Linked DNA regions of Magnetococcus sp. PR-3. The protein of the gene in region 2 interacts with the protein of the main gene of each other region in a pairwise test. Links are inferred from orthologs where the notes say so. Each region holds a gene or a part of one and is shown on either strand. Other genes may lie near its edges. The genes, in order: V5T57_RS05415 and rlmB.

Evidence for each region.
Region 1: the proteins of rlmB (region 2) and V5T57_RS05415 interact in binary tests that used the Escherichia coli proteins (3 or more experiments, as listed by UniProt). The link is inferred for Magnetococcus sp. PR-3 from one-to-one orthologs.

What each region holds. Positions count from the first base shown.
Region 1 is NZ_JBAHUQ010000005.1:113,183-121,742, forward strand. Bases 2,711-5,619 are described here. They hold V5T57_RS05415 (NAD(P)H-hydrate dehydratase), read right to left. Parts: upstream 4,986-5,619; coding sequence 3,435-4,985; downstream 2,711-3,434. Other genes in these bases: V5T57_RS05410 (HAMP domain-containing methyl-accepting chemotaxis protein), read right to left, coding at 2,711-3,116; V5T57_RS05420 (ATP-binding cassette domain-containing protein), read left to right, coding at 5,089-5,619. Outside these bases: V5T57_RS05405 (hypothetical protein), read left to right, coding at 1-321; more of V5T57_RS05410, read right to left, coding at 1,092-2,710; more of V5T57_RS05420, read left to right, coding at 5,620-5,997; V5T57_RS05425 (ABC transporter permease), read left to right, coding at 6,057-6,839; V5T57_RS05430 (hypothetical protein), read right to left, coding at 7,021-7,260; V5T57_RS05435 (helix-turn-helix domain-containing protein), read right to left, coding at 7,702-8,560. UniProt on the Escherichia coli protein: Bifunctional enzyme that catalyzes the epimerization of the S- and R-forms of NAD(P)HX and the dehydration of the S-form of NAD(P)HX at the expense of ADP, which is converted to AMP.
Region 2 is NZ_JBAHUQ010000013.1:75,748-84,398, forward strand. What follows is about bases 1-3,000. They hold rlmB (23S rRNA (guanosine(2251)-2'-O)-methyltransferase RlmB), read left to right. Parts: upstream 1-1,131; coding sequence 1,132-1,869; downstream 1,870-3,000. Other genes in these bases: cysS (cysteine--tRNA ligase), read left to right, coding at 1-1,135; blaOXA (class D beta-lactamase), read right to left, coding at 2,022-2,837; V5T57_RS09240 (response regulator), read right to left, coding at 2,849-3,000. Outside these bases: more of V5T57_RS09240, read right to left, coding at 3,001-5,527; V5T57_RS09245 (substrate-binding periplasmic protein), read right to left, coding at 5,529-6,425; V5T57_RS09250 (chorismate-binding protein), read right to left, coding at 6,551-8,305; V5T57_RS09255 (HD-GYP domain-containing protein), read right to left, coding at 8,364-8,651. UniProt on the Escherichia coli protein: Specifically methylates the ribose of guanosine 2251 in 23S rRNA.

The DNA.
Region 1 (8,560 bases), on a different replicon or contig from region 2:
GATGATAAAGAGTGTAAGCTCTACCGAAAAAACCTCTCTGAAGGTGTGGTGCGTATGAACTCAATTTTGGGTGGTATTAAGTTTGCCGACCCAAAACTTCGGGCGATCAGCGAGTTTTCTGCAAATCTTAAAGGGTGCAGTGAACCCTTTATGGCTCAAAAGAAAATTCTTAAAGCTGGTACTGCAACACTACTGAACTCCATGCATAAATTGGAAGTCCAGGCCGATGAGTGCCGTGAGGCCCATGAACGGTTAGGCATTTGGTGTGATAAACAGGAACTAACCTTGAAGCATAAGGGTAAAGTGCCAGTGACTAAATAGTTATCTGAGCTGTTTATGCGACCCCGTTGCACAACAGATCAAGCCAGGGATTTTTCCCTGGCTTTTTTATTGGGGGGGGCTGGGTTGGGTGATCTTGTTGTGGGTTTACACCATGGTGTGTACGCAGTGTGGTAGAGATTTTAGGCCATGGGGTGCGTCAAGCCAGGTTGTACTCTCCTTGCTGTACGTGCCGATCTCTATCGGTATGGGCCGCTTGGTTTTAAGTGCATAGGGTGGCTGCTATGGTGGGCACAATCCAGACCCTATGGGATAATCAGAGTAGTACCGTATCGGTTGAAACGGTTTAAATAGGGTGGGTTAAGGATAAACAGACCAGCATATGTCGACCACTTGATCTCTTGTTAACGCTTACGGCAAAAGGGTTGCTGAATAAGGGGCTTGTGAACGTGGTGCAAGCGATTTTTTTAAATACCCTTTAGGGTGTCCTTGCTTGGTTGCGTCCATGAATCAAGTGCGCCGATGGATGTGTTGTATCGCATGGTAGAGATCGCTTTACCCATAAAGATAAAGCTCTGTATTTTTGAGCATGTTTCCAAACCGTATGGATTACTCACACCCTACCATTCAACCAATCTGGATGTGTTGGAGAGATGAGCGGCCGCCTGAATACCCCTCCTTTGAGATTAAGGTGCCTATAAAAAAAGGCAGGGCAGGGGTCCCAATGGTGGGTACCCCGTGCCTGCCCATATAGACTTTTAACCGTGTGTGGTGGTTATAGCGCGACGCACGGATCGTGGCGCATTAAAAAATTAGAAGCGTTGGTAGTCAGAATCACTGCCATCATCCACATCCAGATCCAACTCAACCCCGTTGCTTACCGCTTGTCGGGGGGGGGCAGCCTGGGCTACCGGTTTGGGGCTATGTGGCAGCGCTCGTGCCATGACCGGTTTGGCTTGTGCTGTGACCTGTTGTTGCCCCGTACGCATGCGCTGCCTATTGGATGTTTCCATGCTGAAGAAGGAGACAGAGTCTTGTAGTTGAGAAGCCTGCCCTTGTAACTCACTGGCTGTCGCAGCCATCTCTTCTGAGGTACCCGCATTTTGCTGGGTCACGGTATCTAGCTGTTGAATGGCGCGGTTGATCTGCTCCACCCCCTGGTTCTGTTCCATAGAGGCGGTGGTGATCTCAGAGACCAGCTCAGCGGTTTTTTGAATATCCGGCACCAGCTTGTTAATAATGGTACCAGCCCGCTCTGAAACCTCTACGGAAGAGGAAGAGAGCTGGGAGATTTCACTGGCCGCTGTTTGAGAACGCTCTGCGAGTTTACGGACCTCAGCCGCAACCACGGCAAACCCTTTACCATGTTCACCAGCCCGCGCCGCTTCAATGGCGGCATTTAGGGCCAGAAGGTTGGTTTGCCGCGCGATCTCCTCAATAATAGAGATCTTATCGGCAATCTCCTTCATCGCAGTCACGGCACTGACGACAGCTTCACCCCCTTCACGGGCATCTTGGGAAGCTTGTTGAGCAATGGATTGGGTCTGTTGGGCATTTTCTGAATTTTGGGCAATGTTACTGGCCATCTGCTCCATGGCAGAGGAGGTCTCTTCGACACTGGCTGCGGCTTCGGTTGCCCCTTGAGAGAGTGTATCTGATGAGCTGGACATCTCTTGTGAGCCACTGCCCACACTATCAGCCGCCAGTTTGACCTCACCCACCACATTGCGCAGCCGGTTAACCATGTTAGCCATGGAGGCCATTAGGCTTTCTGTATCCCCAGCCTTAGTTTGTACCTGAACATTCAAATCTCCTTCGGAGACACGGGTTACCAGGTCAGCCAAGAAAGAGGGTTCACCCCCTAATGGACGCAAGACCAGACGTGTGATGTACCAACCAATGAAAATGGCAACTATGACACTGATTATGGAGACAATGATCACCAGTGTAATGGTGTTTTCGTTGGCCATTTGTACCTGGGGGCCGAGTTTATCCTGATCGGCTTTAACGGATAATTTCACTTCCTCAACCGCTTTGGCGATTTCAGGGCCAAGCCGGTCCAAGGTCCCCGTGATGACTTGATTACGGGCCAAAATAATGGTGACGGTCTCTTTGAAATGCTTAACGTAGGCGTCGCGTGCCAACTTGGCTTCTGCCATCAGTTGGCGACGCCTTGGGTTTTGAAGCTCTTTGTCCATGGTATTAAAGATTGGGTCGAGCTGCGTATTCAATTCATTTAAGGCTCGATCCGCATCAGCTTGGGCATTGGTTTGTAAAAATTTGGCCGCATACAGACGGCCCAGCAGGACATGTTCTTGAGCACGGCCAGCATAGTAGGCACCAGAGGGATCACCATCTTGGAAAGCGGATTCCATAATGGCCGTTATATCTTTGCGCATTTTTAAACCGTTAGGGTCCATACCGTCTTGGACCGCTTTATTTCGTGAAAGGCGAAATGCTTTAACTTGATCAAACCCGCGCTGATACTCTTTTACTTTACGGTTTACATCAGAGACCAGTGAGGCCCGCTCAGGCTTTTGGATCTCTTCAAGCGCTTCGGTCAAGAAGGTGCTCATCTTCTCGTAGTAGTCGTTATATTGATCAATATCCTTTTGGCTGCCGGTGATATTAAAATCCTTAACATTCATCCGCACCATGAGCATGTTGGCCTGCAGGCGGCCCGCCAAATTGGTGTCACGGGCTAAGCCCCGGTATTCGGTAAAACCGGTAACCGCATCTTTTAACCCTAAGAAAGAGGCAATGGAAACAACCAGCAATAAGGTTATGACCACGCCAAACCCCAAAGCCATAATACTCGAGAGCTTCATATTGCCCATAACCATCTCCCCTTTAAGGTTTAAGTCTGAAATATATGTATGCCCTGTTTTAGGCAAAATTTTGTGCGTTATGTGTGTTCCGCACTAAGAGTAGTCTACTGTATTTTTACGTTTTTAGGGTGTAAAAGCGGATGCCTGATGAGAAAAAGACATGAATCTATATAAGTTTATGAAATTCTAGTCAAAAATAATGATTAAATGCGGGGGCTAATGGCTAGAGTGCCGCGGCTAAAACGAACATTTTCAGCCTGTGTGCAGCGCATTGATGCGGATAAGTAACTTCCAAATTAAAAAAGAGTGGCGCTTTATTGCGACAATTCAGTTTATGGCTTGATTACGTAATTGACGGAGATAGGGGAGTAGATCACGGCTGGTCATGCCCACTTGTCCGCCCTGTTGTTGCGCACTAAGGTCGGCAGCCCGACCATGCATCCATACCGCTGCTAAAATGGCGTCTTGCATGCTCCAGCCTTGGGCAAGGAGCCCTGCGATACAACCGGTCAACAGATCACCACTACCCCCCGTCGCCAACCCGTGGTTACCGGTTGGGTTAATCCAAACCCGGTTATCTGGTGAGGCGATAACCGTTCCTGCACCTTTTAACACCAACCAAACCCGCCATGAACGGGAAAAATCTCGGGCTTTAGTGATGCGATCTGCCTGAATTGCTTCAACTGTGTGACCACTTAAGCGGGCAAATTCGCCAGGGTGGGGGGTCAGCACCAATTCGGGCGCCCGGTGCGCACGTAATAAACCGGGCTGAAGTGCCATTAAGTTTAAGGCATCGGCATCCATCACCATAGGTAGGGGGGTGCGTACCAGTTGAGCAATCAACTCAGCCGCGCCACCACCGGTACCCAACCCGGGGCCGACAGCAACCACGGTTGGGTTAAACCCAATCTGTTTAAAGGGGCCGTGGTGTTCAGGCAGCATGCCTCCATCTCCCTCCTCATCCATCGGAAAGGTCATCACTTCAGGACAGAGTGTCGCAACCTGGGGCTGTACAGATTTAGGAACCGCGCAGGTGATTAACCCCGTACCCATACGTTGGGCCCCCATGGCGGTGAGAGCAGGCGCCCCCCCTTTACCACGAGACCCCCCTAGAATGAGCAGGTGACCATGGCTACCTTTGTGACTGGCAGGACAACGCTGGGGTGGGTGCCATAAGTTGGGGGTGTTAAGTTGAACGGAATGTTCCGGGATATCCAACATGGATTGGGGGATGCCAATGGGGGCGGTGACCACCTCCCCACAATACGCTGCACCGGGATGGGTGTAGTGGGCAATTTTGGCAGCCGCAAAGGTCACACTCCAGTTCGCGCGTACGGCACAGCCAAGAATTTGTCCGGTATCTGCATGAATACCTGAAGGAAGATCGACAGACAGTACAGGTTTGGTTGCGGCGTTAATCTGCTCAATGGCCAGCGCATAGTGTCCCTCAACAGGCCGCTCTAAGCCGGTACCAAGAAGTGCATCGATAACTACACCAGCATGTCCGATCCAGGATGGAAAGGCCGCCAGATCTTCAGGGGTGTAGACATGGCGAATACGCCCGCCCATTTTTTCATAGACAGCATAGTTAATGGCTGCATCTCGCTTGAGCCGCTCGGCTGGGGTGAACATAACGACACGGGTATCCATGCCCTGCTCTTTAAGCCAGCGGGCCATGACCAACCCATCCCCCCCATTATTTCCCCCACCACAAAGAATAAGGACCCGTTGCTGGTTGAGGTCTGGCATACGCTCCAAAAGTAGGTTAACGCATGCTCGCCCTGCATTTTCCATAAGGACCATACTGGGCAAACCCAGTTGTTCGATGGTGTTTTGATCCACACGGCGCATTTGATCAGCAGTAAGTAAAGGCTGCATAATAGGTCCTCAATATTCTTTCATTCCAATTTTTACCCATTGCCGTCAGGTTAAGGACGCGCAAAAATAGTGGGCTCTTCCCCTTTTGCCCCGTGGAGCCACTATGGCATGCGTTGTCCGTGCAACGGATTTGACCAAACAGTATCAGGATACTCCAGTTGTCAACCGAATCAACTTTGAGATTCGCCGTGGAGAGTGTTTTGGCATATTAGGCCCAAATGGTGCGGGAAAAAGCACCACTATGCGTATGTTGACGGGTCTCTCACCAGTTGATGGTGGTGAGTTGCTGGTTTTTGATGAGCCCATGACGCCAGAATGCCTCTCTGTGCGTCGCCGCTTGGGCGTGGTCGCCCAGGAGGATAACCTGGATGATGATCTGCTGGTTTGGGAAAATATTCTGGTGTATGGCCGTTATTTTCAGCTACCCGATAGTATCATTAAGCCCCGCATTGAGGCGTTGTTGAAATTTGCTAGGCTTGAGGATCGGGCACAATCGGCCGTACGTACGCTCTCGGGTGGTATGAAGCGGCGGTTGGTGATTGCACGTGCTTTGGTTGCAGAGCCTGAACTGGTGGTGTTGGATGAACCTACCACAGGGCTTGATCCCCAGGCACGGCACCTGATCTGGCAACGTCTGCGTCAACTGCGGGAAGAGGGTAAAACCCTACTGTTAACCACCCACTATATGGAAGAGGCCGCTCAATTATGTGACCGCTTGTTGATACTCGATAGCGGTAATATTTTGGACCAGGGCTCCCCTGTAGAGTTAATTGACCGCCATGTTGAGCCAGATGTGGTGGAGGTGCGCTCGAGCATTCCCTTGGTCCTTGCAGAGCTGCCCCAACTCCCTGCACGCCTAGAGCAGGTGGGGGATACCCTCTTCTGTTATACTGACCAGCCAGGGGCCATTTTGGAGAAGTTGGGTAATCGTCACGATTTAACCCTGCTGGCTCGGCCTGCCAACCTGGAAGATGTGTTTCTTAAACTGACCGGGCGAGAGTTGCGGGATTAAGGGATCGAAACCGCAATCTATTTTAATGATACAGCCCTTTATGGGCTTTAAAAAACCGGATGACTATGCAAGCCACCGATTATCTCCCCTCCAAAGGCTGGGTTCAGACCTGGCGCCGCCACTTTATGGTATGGCGTAAAACCTATACGGCTTCCTTGGCCGGTAACTTGGGTGAACCGCTACTCTATTTGGCAGGTATGGGTTATGGACTCGGGCGTTTTGTGGGGGAAGTGGAGGGGATGGCCTATCTGGTCTTTGTGGCATCCGGTATTCTGGCCAGTAGCTCTATGAACAGCAGTACCTTTGAGGTGCTCTATGGGGCCTTTACCCGTATGACCCGCCAAAATACCTATCATGCGCAGCTAACCACTCCACTAAGTGTCGCGGATGTGGTGGCTGGAGAGGTGATTTGGGCTGCCAGTAAAGCGCTGATCGCAGGCTTTGCCATCTTTTTGGTGGCGACACTGTTTGGTGCTTTTGAGATCCAAAATATCCTGTTAACCCTACCCATTGTCTTCTTGTCAGGTTTAACCTTTGCCAGCTTGGGTATGGTGGTGACCGCTGTTTCACCCAGTTATGAATTTTTTCTCTACTACACGACGTTGGTGACGGTCCCCATGTTTCTCTTCTGTGGGGTGTTCTACCCCGTCAACACCCTGCCAGAACTTCTACAGTATTTTATTTTGTTACTGCCTTTAACCCATGTTGTTGAGCTTATGCGTCCTCTGGCGACAGGGGGGGTGGTGCAAGATGTACTCTTACACCTATCGGTCATTACGTTCTATCTGGTCATTGGGTTTATCTGGGCGGTTAAGCTGGTGCGGCGCCGTATTATTGTGTGAGCCTTTGCCTAACGGCGATCTATGTAACTGCCTTTGCCCCAAGTGTTGCCCTAATGCGTCCGCTGGCGATGGGGGTGCAAGATGTACTCTTACACCTATCGGTCATTACGTTCTATCGGGTCATTGGGTTTATCTGGGCGGTTACACTGGTGCGGCGCCGTATGATTGTGTGAGCCTTTGGCTAACGGCGACGTCTGCGTATACGGCTTTGAGAACGCTTAAGTTGACGGGCAGCCAGTTCCTGTGGGGTGGGAGGATCTGCAATGCGTAGTCGGCTTGCTTTTAGGCGGCATGGATCACACAAAAATGTGAGTGTTTGACTGTCCGTCTGCTCTTTACTGCCACACATTGTACAGGTACGGCTTTTGGCTAATGGCGCCTCTGCCTCGCTGTATGTTTTTTGAAGTACATCTGTACTCATGGCTCTGCCCATACTCTTTAATGTATGTTTTAGCCGCAGCATATCATCTTAGGGTTGCTCTTTAAGCTTTCCTGAAGTCATCCTTCAAGAATACCCCTTTTCGGTGTAGGCCTGTCGGCATCCTAACCCTATGCTGTGCCCTTTGTGGCTACCATACGCACGTTCGTTACCCAGCAGAGGGTAGCTGTGCTCTGTATTGGGGGCCTTAAACTCTGCCAGGGCTCCGTTTGTATAACCGGCCCCCTTTTAGAGAGATCATCTCTGTCGTCTCTGCTGGCCTCTGTCTGAATGGATGAGAAGATTTAACACCGTATCATAATGGCTCTTATGACAATTGACGGGGAGTCTCAAAACTTTGTCAGCATGTATCAATCGTGATGCAGTGGGTATGTAAGAAACAGCATATTGGTGGGCTTGAAGTGCGGTGTGAGAGGCAGAGCGTCAGATGCGGAGTGTCTTAGAAAGCCAGGTTTCGTAGATTCGGTCCCCCACTTTAGGATCATCAAAGGGTGAGGATTGCTGGGTAAGTTGGTGGGATGCCCGGTTTTCTCGAAAAGCCTTTGGTGAGACCTGGAAGTGCTCTTTAAACAGACTGGAGAAGTGTGACTGGCTGGTAAAGCCCCAACCAAAAGCGATATCTGCAATGGAGCGATGCTGGTGGGCGGGGTGGAGCAACGCTTCAGCACAGCGGCGTAAACGCCGTTTTTGAATATATTTATGAATGCCACCTACCGGTTTGAAGAGGCGGTAGAGGCTGGAGCGGGAAATATGGAGTTTAGAGCAAAGATAGTCTGTGGTTAATTTGGGGTGAGACAGCATATGCTCAATCTCTGTTTTAATCTGCAATAAGGTGACCTGTACAATACTGTTGGCCCCCTGATCCACCTGTTCAGTCGTACCATTAATGGCACTGGCCATAAGCATAAGGGTGGGTTGTACCAACTGCGCGGCTTCATCTGGCGTTAGTTGATCGGCGATACGGTGCAGGGTGTGAAAATGGGTGCGGGCAATGGTGGTCAGTGGGTTGTCTGCCTGGAGCACACGCCCTTCCTGGCTATCAGGATTTTCCAGGAGTGGGGCCAGCAACATGCGTGGAACCACTAAGGAAAGATTAGAAAAATCACTGGCTTGGGAATGGTGTAGATCGGCAAGATCCAAAACAGCGACATCACCAGGTCGGCATACATGGGTTTTGGAACCCACCGTAAAGTGTTGCTCGCCGCTAAAATGGGTTTGGATCATATAATAATCCAAACCATCCTCAGTGGTTCGTAATGCATTGCGGGTAAACAGTTGAGCC
Region 2 (8,651 bases):
GCAAAAAGCAGATATTGAGCCCAAGGCGACTGAACATCTGCCGGAAATGCAGCAGATGATCACAGCTTTGGTGGATAAAGGTGTGGCCTATCCCAGTGGCGGGGATGTCTATTACGCGGTTGATCAGTTTAAGAATTATGGCCAACTCTCAGGAAAAGTTTTGGATGAGCAAGAGGCCGGGGCCCGTGTTGATGTGGACCACAATAAGCGTAACCCTATGGATTTTGTCCTCTGGAAAGGGGCCAAACCTGAAGAGCCCCAATGGGACTCTCCCTGGGGGTCTGGTCGTCCCGGTTGGCATATTGAGTGTTCGGCGATGGGCACCAAGTATCTGGGCGACTCCTTTGACATCCATGGTGGTGGTCGTGACTTGATCTTCCCACACCATGAAAATGAGATTGCTCAGACCGAAGGGTGCACCGGCAAACATGCGGTGAACTACTGGATCCACAACGGCTTTGTGAATGTGATTAATGAAGAGGGTGAGGCGGAGAAGATGTCCAAATCTTTGGGCAACTTCCACACCATCCGTGATCTGTTAGAACGTTACCATGGTGAGGTTTTACGTTTCTTCATTCTCAACAGTCACTACCGTAGCCCGTTGGATTTCAACTTTGGTCTGCTTGATGCCGCCAAAGCTGGGTTGGATCGTCTTTACACAGCCTTGCGTGCTGCTCAGGGTATTTTGGGGCGCTTGCCATCCGATGCTATTTTTGAGATGTCGGATGTACCGGAAGGAGCGCCACAAGCGTTGGTGGAGCGTTATCTGAAATCGATGGATGATGATTTCAATACCCCTCAAGCGATTGCTCAACTGTTTGAAGCGGCCAAAATGCTCAATACCGCCATTGCTGAGAAAAAAGATCCAGAAGTCATAGCCACCTGGGCGCGTGTGATCCGGGGGTTGGGACAGCACTTGGGTTTGGCCGAGCAAAATCCTGAGAGTTGGTTCCGAGCCGAGCGTACCGAAGAGGGTGGGTTGGGGGCCGAAGCGATTGAGGCCTTAATTACCCAACGCACTGAAGCCCGACAGTCCAAAAATTGGGCCGAGTCCGACCGTATTCGTGATGAGCTGGCCGCGCAAGGTATTGTGCTGGAAGATGGCGCTCAGGGAACCCAATGGAGCCGCAAGTGAGTGATGAAACCAAAATCTACGGGGTTAACCCCGTTATGGCTCTGCTGGAAAGTGGCCGCCCTGTTTCCCAACTGTGGATCTTAAAAGGGCGCCACGGTAAACGTGTGGAAGGGATGATTGATACCTTCCGGGAGCGCGGCATACAAATTCAGTTTAAAGATCGTGGTGCCATGGACCGTATGGCCGATGGGGCTGTGCACCAAGGGGTCATTGCCCGTTGTGCCCCCCGTGAGGCGATGGGTTGGGATGATCTGCTGGATGTGGTTGAACAAGCTAAAGAACCCTTGCTGGTGATCTTGGATGGGGTGGAAGATCCGCATAACCTGGGGGCCATTATGCGCAGTGCAGAAGCGTTTGGTGCGCTGGCGGTGATTCTTCCCAAAGATCGTGCGGCACCCCTAAACGCCGGGGCCATTAAAGCATCGGCAGGTGCGGCTGAGCGGCTGGATCTGATCCGTGTGACCAACTTGGCACGGGCTATTGAGCAGTTGCAAAAGCTCAATGTCTGGGTGGTGGGTATGGCTGGGGAAGAGGATTCAACACCCATTGGTGACTTGAACTGTAAAGGTCCATTGGCGTTGATTATGGGTAATGAAGGCAAAGGTTTGCGCCGTTTAACCCGAGAAAAGTGTGACCAGTTGGTGGCCATTCCCATGGGGGGTGGTGTGGGTTCGCTCAATGTCTCAGTAGCCACCGGTGTGGCTTTGTATGAGGTGCTTAGACAGCGCAGCTGATGGCAACAGTCCTATAAGGGGTGCCCTCGTTCGGGGCACCCTGGTAGGGTGGTCTTTTGCGATCTACCCATGCCATGCGCATCGCCCTGGCTGATGACACCCCTTACGTTTATGTCCCCGTTACGATCAAGCTCTTGCCCTGTTCATGGGCATTAAGGGATCTCTGTCATAGCAGGCTGAATTTTTTTCAGGCGTAAGGCTTCCATGACCAAACTTTTGCGCAGTGAGAGCTGTTCACGGTTATTGACCTTCATGTTCAAGGCAAACATCCAGACGCCTCTTTTCCCCACCACATAACCGACATACCAGCCCACTTGTGGGTAGACCTTTGCAGCCCATCCCGTTTTGGCATAGATCTGATAATCTTCTGTTTTCTCTACCTGCATAATTTGCTTAAGCGTTGAAAAATGTTGGGGTGAAAAAGGCAGTTGCTGTAGGTAGAGCTTACGCAAAAAGGCAATTTGCTCTTTGGCGCTGATTTTTAGATCCCCTTGCAGCCAGAAGTTGGTCAACTTAGGTCCCGCGACCGCTGTGCCATAGGCCATCTCTTGCAGATAATGTCCATACGCTTGAGGTCCCAGACGTTTGGCCAACTCTTGAAAGCACCAGACACAGGAATATTTAAAAGCGGAGGCTAAGGTATGGTTACGGTTCCAGGGTGGGTAGGGGTGTTGTTGACCATCCCAGAGCAGGATCTCTTGAGGGTGGACCGCCATCTCCTGTAAGGCAATGAGTGTGTGGGGGATTTTAAAGGTCGAGGCTGGTACAAAGCGTTGCCCTGAGCGGGCTTGATTGTGAACAAACCGATGTTGACCATCTATGGATTCAATTACCAGTGTGCCACGCAGGTTATGTTGGGCAAACAGCCCTGCCAGCTGCATGTCATCCGCATAAGAAGGGTGGGTGGCAACCAGACTGAAAAAGCCGGTGAGGAAGGCAAAAGTACGGAAAAATAGGTAGTTAAACATTGAACATACTCTTATGCGGGTGTTTTTTCATGTTCTTTAATGAGATAACTCTCGAGGGATGCCAGCAAGGTTTTTCGCTTAACCGGTTTGGTTAAAAAATCATCACAACCAGCGTCCAGTGCATTTTGATGATCACTGGCCATGGCGTGGGCGGTTAAGGCGACAATGGTCGTATGACCTGTGCCCTGGCGTTGTTCCCGCTCACGAATACGCCGTGTGGCTGTCAGTCCATCCATCACCGGCATTTGAATATCCATTAAGATCAGGTCGTAATGGTTCTTTTGCCAGTGCTCAATAGCCTCCTGACCATGGCAAGCAAACTCCAGCAGGTAGGGGGTGTTCTTTAGGAAGGTACGAATTAATAACACATTATCTTCACTATCTTCCACAATAAGAATTCTGGGTGGTGGGGTATCTTCCAGGGCAGGGCCCTGTGCCATGGCTGGGGCGGTTGTGGTCTCTGGCTCAACCTGCATGGGGTTCAGCAGCGTATAGAGCTGTTCAGCTTGTACAGGGCAGCTCAGGTAGTGGGCACCAATACGTTGAGCCCGTGCTTGTAATTGTGTTTTAAGTTCGGATGTTAAGACGATCCGAGGGATCTGATCTTGGGGATATTGCTGAAGGTACTTTTCCAGGCAGTTTATGCCGTCACTGTTCAGCGCACCGCAATTCATGATAACCCCATGTAACGGCTGGGACATCTGTGCTAGGCAGTGCTCTTTATCCAGACAACTTCCTCCCTGGATTACACAGGCTCCGACCAGCTCCAGGAGTTGGGTTAAGTGATTGAGATTATCCTGGTCTTCATGAATAACCAGGATGTTCTTATCCTTAAGCCATGGTTCACTTGGTGTTTGCAAGGGTTCCAGAACATCCCATGTGGTACTGATTGGTAGGGTAAAGAAGAAGCAACTGCCCTCACCCAATTGACTCTGTACACCAATCTGACCACCCATCATCTCCACCAACCGCTTGGAGATGGTCAAACCAAGGCCTGTTCCGCCATAACGGCGTGTGACCGATCCATCAGATTGGGTAAAGGCATCAAAAATCAGTGTCTGTTTTTCCTGGGCAATGCCAATGCCGGTGTCGGTCACACGTATACGTACCCAGCGCCCTGTGGGTGTTTCGACCAACTCAGTATCTAGTCGGATCTGTCCCCGGTCGGTAAATTTAATGGCATTACCCATCAGGTTAAACAGCACTTGTCGAATACGTCGGGCATCCCCATACATTAAGCTGGGTAGACTATCATGCAGGTTGGAACGGATGTGCAGACCGTGCTGTTTGGCGGTGATGGTGTTGACATCCACAACCCCCTGTATCAGATCTTGTAGATCATAGGGGGCATGATCTAACTGGAACTCTCCGGCTTCAATTTTGGAGAGATCCAACACATCATTAATTAAATCCAATAGGGTATTGGCGGCTTGTTGTGAGACCTGGGCATAGTGTTTTTGCTCGTTGGTCAGTTGGTCATCCAACAACACTTCACCCATACCAATAATGGCATTGAGTGGGGTGCGGATCTCATGACTGATAACCGCGAGAAATTCACTTTTGGCCCGACTGGCTGACTCTGCCCGTTCTGTGGTGCTCCGTAGTCGGCTCTCTAGATCTTTTTGCGCGCTAATGTCTAAAAAGAAGCCCCCAAGTTGGGGGTTATGGTTATGATTTTGTGTCGGCATAATCGCCGACATATCACGTATCCATACGGTGCGTCCGTCTGCGGCCACCATGCGATACTCCATGACATGGTCGCAGGGGTGGGTGATCAAACGTTCCATTTGGGTCAGTGTGGTTAAGCGATCTTCGGGGTGTATACGGGTTTGCCAAACAACCAAGTCTGCCCAGCTATTGGTCGGATACCCCAGTAGTGTATGAATTTGTGGACCAATATAGGTGAGCTGTTTGGTGACTAAATCCAACCGCCACCCAACGGCTCGGGTTGACTCCAGTAGGGTGCGTAGGCTCTGTTCCCGGCCACTTAGATCTTGGTAGATGGTGTGCGCGTTTTGATGCATCTTCAGCAGCGCACTTGCCACGGCATCCAGTTCATCCACCTGTTTAGGGTTGGAGCGATCCAAAATATGGTGGGGTGGTGGGTGGTCCAGATCTAAATTATGGGCATACGTGGCCAGTTGGCCCAAGTGGCGGGTAACCCAACGGTGGAAAAGCATTAACATCAAAATGGCTACAAGGGTTGTTTTAACCGCATTGCTGGCCAAAATCATCACCACCTTCCCCAGCAAGCGGGCCATAACACGGTCCACACTGGCGGTAATGCGTAGATAAGCAATTTCCTGTGGGGAGCCATCATAGACGTAGATTAACGGGTAATGGCGGGTAATCCGATTTTTGGAACCGGTAATACCTCGGTACCAGACCATATCCCCATCAACAAAAACGGCGGCTTGTTCCATGTCCTGAGATTGAATCATCCCTTCTAAGAGGAGTTCAATTTGCTGAGTGTCATGAATCCAGACCGCATGGGCAAGTGCCTTTAGGCGGCTCTGTTGAATAAGCTCTAAACTATGATCGATCGCATTGATGTCATTGCGATAATCATTATATAGCTGTAACCCTGTCGCAAGTAGGGTAATCAGTGAGCTAAAGGCGATCATCGCCAGGATCAAACGCCGACCAATGGGCCGTTTGATAAGGCGCTGCTTGGCAGATGACTGACCCATGTCAGCGCGCTACCTGTTCAATCAATGGCTGCAAGGTATGCGCATAGATGGTGCGGTAGGATCCATCTTGTTTCATCTGGCGCAAAGTGCGGGATATCGGCTCAATGAGCTCTTCATGCTTACGGTGCATAAAGATATGCATTTTACGACTGGTTAAGGGGGGGGTGACCAGGTGAAGGTCTTGAATATGCAGCTGCTTAGCGGCTTGTAAACCCTGCCACTTTTCCACCACCACAACATCACTGCGCCCTTTGGCCAGTAGCCCTAACAGTTGTTCACTGTCACGGGTATGGATAATGGATTTGGCCTGCTTAATGTTGTTATGCAGAATAATCCAGCCACTGTTATGGGCGACGTTATAAGGGGCCAGTTCTTCCCACTCTAGCGGTTGGATTTCAGCGGTACGGGTAAAGGCTGAAAAATCCCAAGCCATAAAAGGTTCAGGCACCAAAAGAAGATTGGGTAGATCAATCTCTTTGAGCAGTTTGGCAACACGACCCACCGTACCATCATCCACACCGCTGTTGGCCATGCGCAGGGAGGGTTTGCCCGCCAAATGGGTTAGGCGAACCCGTATATCGTTACGGCAAAAGGCTTCTAAGGTTAATAGATCTTGAAAGCCCGTGCCATTTTCTGTGCTTAAAGGTGGTGCGGATGTTGTGTTAAGTCGCAGGATGGGGCTTTTTTCATGCCAATCTGGGCCACAAATACACAGATCAGGGCTGTTATCCGTTAACAGAGAGTGTGTGCCATCCAAATGCCGGAAGGCATCAACACCGTAGCAAAAGTTGTAGAGCGGACTTGTATTGGGAACTAAGGAGATATCATGGGCACGGGCTTGCGGTAGCCACAATAGAAAGAGCATAGTACTGAATAGATAGAATCTTTGCAGATGCACCGTACGCCCTCCCATAATTGATATACGCCCCATCTTCACTTTAACAGAGCCAGCTGCTGTTGCCTATATCACATTTAATGGTCGTGTTTATTGATAAACCGACACATGAAATGGTTTGTACATGCCTATACTTTTTTTTGGGGTGGATCATCCTGAATATGCCATGAGATGACCTGTTGGCTACCCTGAACGGCATTCCCGACCATGATCTTCTGGGCATGGGCTAGATCCTCTAAGGTCAGACTGCGGATCTGAGCATTCAATGTATGGCGCGTATGTTCGCGCCATAGACTGGGCAGGAGACCATCTTCAATAGGGGGGGTGTACCATGTACCCTGCAGTTGAAGAAAAATGGCACGAATGGCACATTCCGTCAGATGGCCGTAGGTGTTCAAAAATAGCACATCATCATACCCTTGGCTTTGTGCCTGGGTATACGCGGTATTGAAGTGTTGACGTCGGGTTGTCTTATGGCGCAAGAGGGGATCTTGTCCATCCAACGGATAGGGGTGAACCAACAGCTTTAATGCCTGTTTATCCGTTGGGCATGCGCGGGTGGTGATGGTCATAACCCCGCTCCCCTTAAGTTCCAGACGTAGCACATAGGGGTGCTGTTTGGGCTGTTTAAGCTCAGCCTGGATCTGCTGGTCAGCTTCCACTCGGTTAAAGGGTAGGCCAAGTGCGGTGGCTGAATTTTCCAGCCGTTGCAGATGTTCCTGTAGCCAGGGAATACCCCCCTCACTTGAGACTTTCATCGTTTCAATCAAGCCAGGGGGTTGTGTGGTGGGGTGCTGGGTCAGAAAGCCCGCTTTATCCGCCAACTCCTGCCACTCCTCCTGAGGGTTGGAATCCGCAACAACACCCCCACCTAAACCCAGTGTTGTCTGCTCGCCTTGGTGTTCCAGGGTACGAATGGCGACATTAAAAATGGCCTCTCCTCCCGGACGGATCACACCGACACTACCGGTATAAATATGACGGGGTCTGTTCTCCAGCTGTTTAATAATCTCCATGGTGCGTTTTTTTGGGGCACCTGTAATGGAGGCTGCAGGGAACAGTGCAGCAAAAAGTTGGGCTAGATCGGTCTCTTTAGAGATGGTGCCTTCCACCCGGCTTTCCAAATGATGCACCGTGGCAAAACTACGACAGTTTTTAAGATGGGGTACGCGAATAGAGCCTGTTTGACACACACGTCCCAGATCATTACGGGCCATATCCACAATCATAATATGCTCTGCCGCATCTTTGGTCGATACCCTCAAGGCATGAGCCAACTGTTGATCCTGGGCCAGCGTCTCACCCCTTGGTCGGGTGCCTTTAATGGGGGCCGTTACCACACGCTCGCCCATCCGGTGCAAAAACAGTTCAGGTGATAGGGAGGCTACCGTACGTTCAGAGGTTTCAAGCCAGATGGCATAGGGAAAGCGATAACGCGTCTGGCGGTCCAAAAAAAGTGTGTGCAGATTTTCCTGAAAATGGGGTGTTGCCCGTACCGTGTGGTTGACCTGATAACTATCACCCGCTTGGATATAGTCCAATATTTGCTGAAGGTCCGCATGATGTTGATGCGGATTAATCTGCAGATCCAGCGAAACTTTTGGGGCTTTTAGCTGGGTGGGGTAACACGCGGGTTGGGGGGGGGCGTAGCAGCCAAACCAGGCTAAAGGGGTCTGGGTATTCTCTACAACCGGTAATCCCCAGGCGGCAGCGGCTTCATAACCCACGTAGCCAGCAACCCATGATCCTGCCTTGGCTTGAGCTTCTGCCCAGCGTAGTAAAGGTGCGACCTCATCAGCGGTTTCAGCTTGCCGCTGCTGGGTTGGCTGATCAAATGTTAGGGGCTTACCCCATGGGGCAAAATCGACCCAGAGTGCGGGCATAGTAGTGATGGCAGGTTAGGGTGAATAAGGAGCGTAAGTATGGCAGAGCCGGGGGATATTACGCAAACCCGGAGGTGAATTCAGCCAAAAGTTGATCATCTGGGCAGCGTAAATAGGGGCCTAGATCCAACTCAAACATCCCTACTTTCTTAAAGAGGTAGTTTTGGATCTTATCCAGACTCTGCCCTTTTTTCCCTTCAATTTTGGCTTTTAAATCCATGGGGGTGTCATCAATTTTTAAGATCATGGATTTAACTTTATGTGTCCCAACCTGCTCGATAAAGGCAATACGATAGTCAACGGGTTTCGGTTCAATACCCTCATACTTTGGATTTTCAGGGACCCC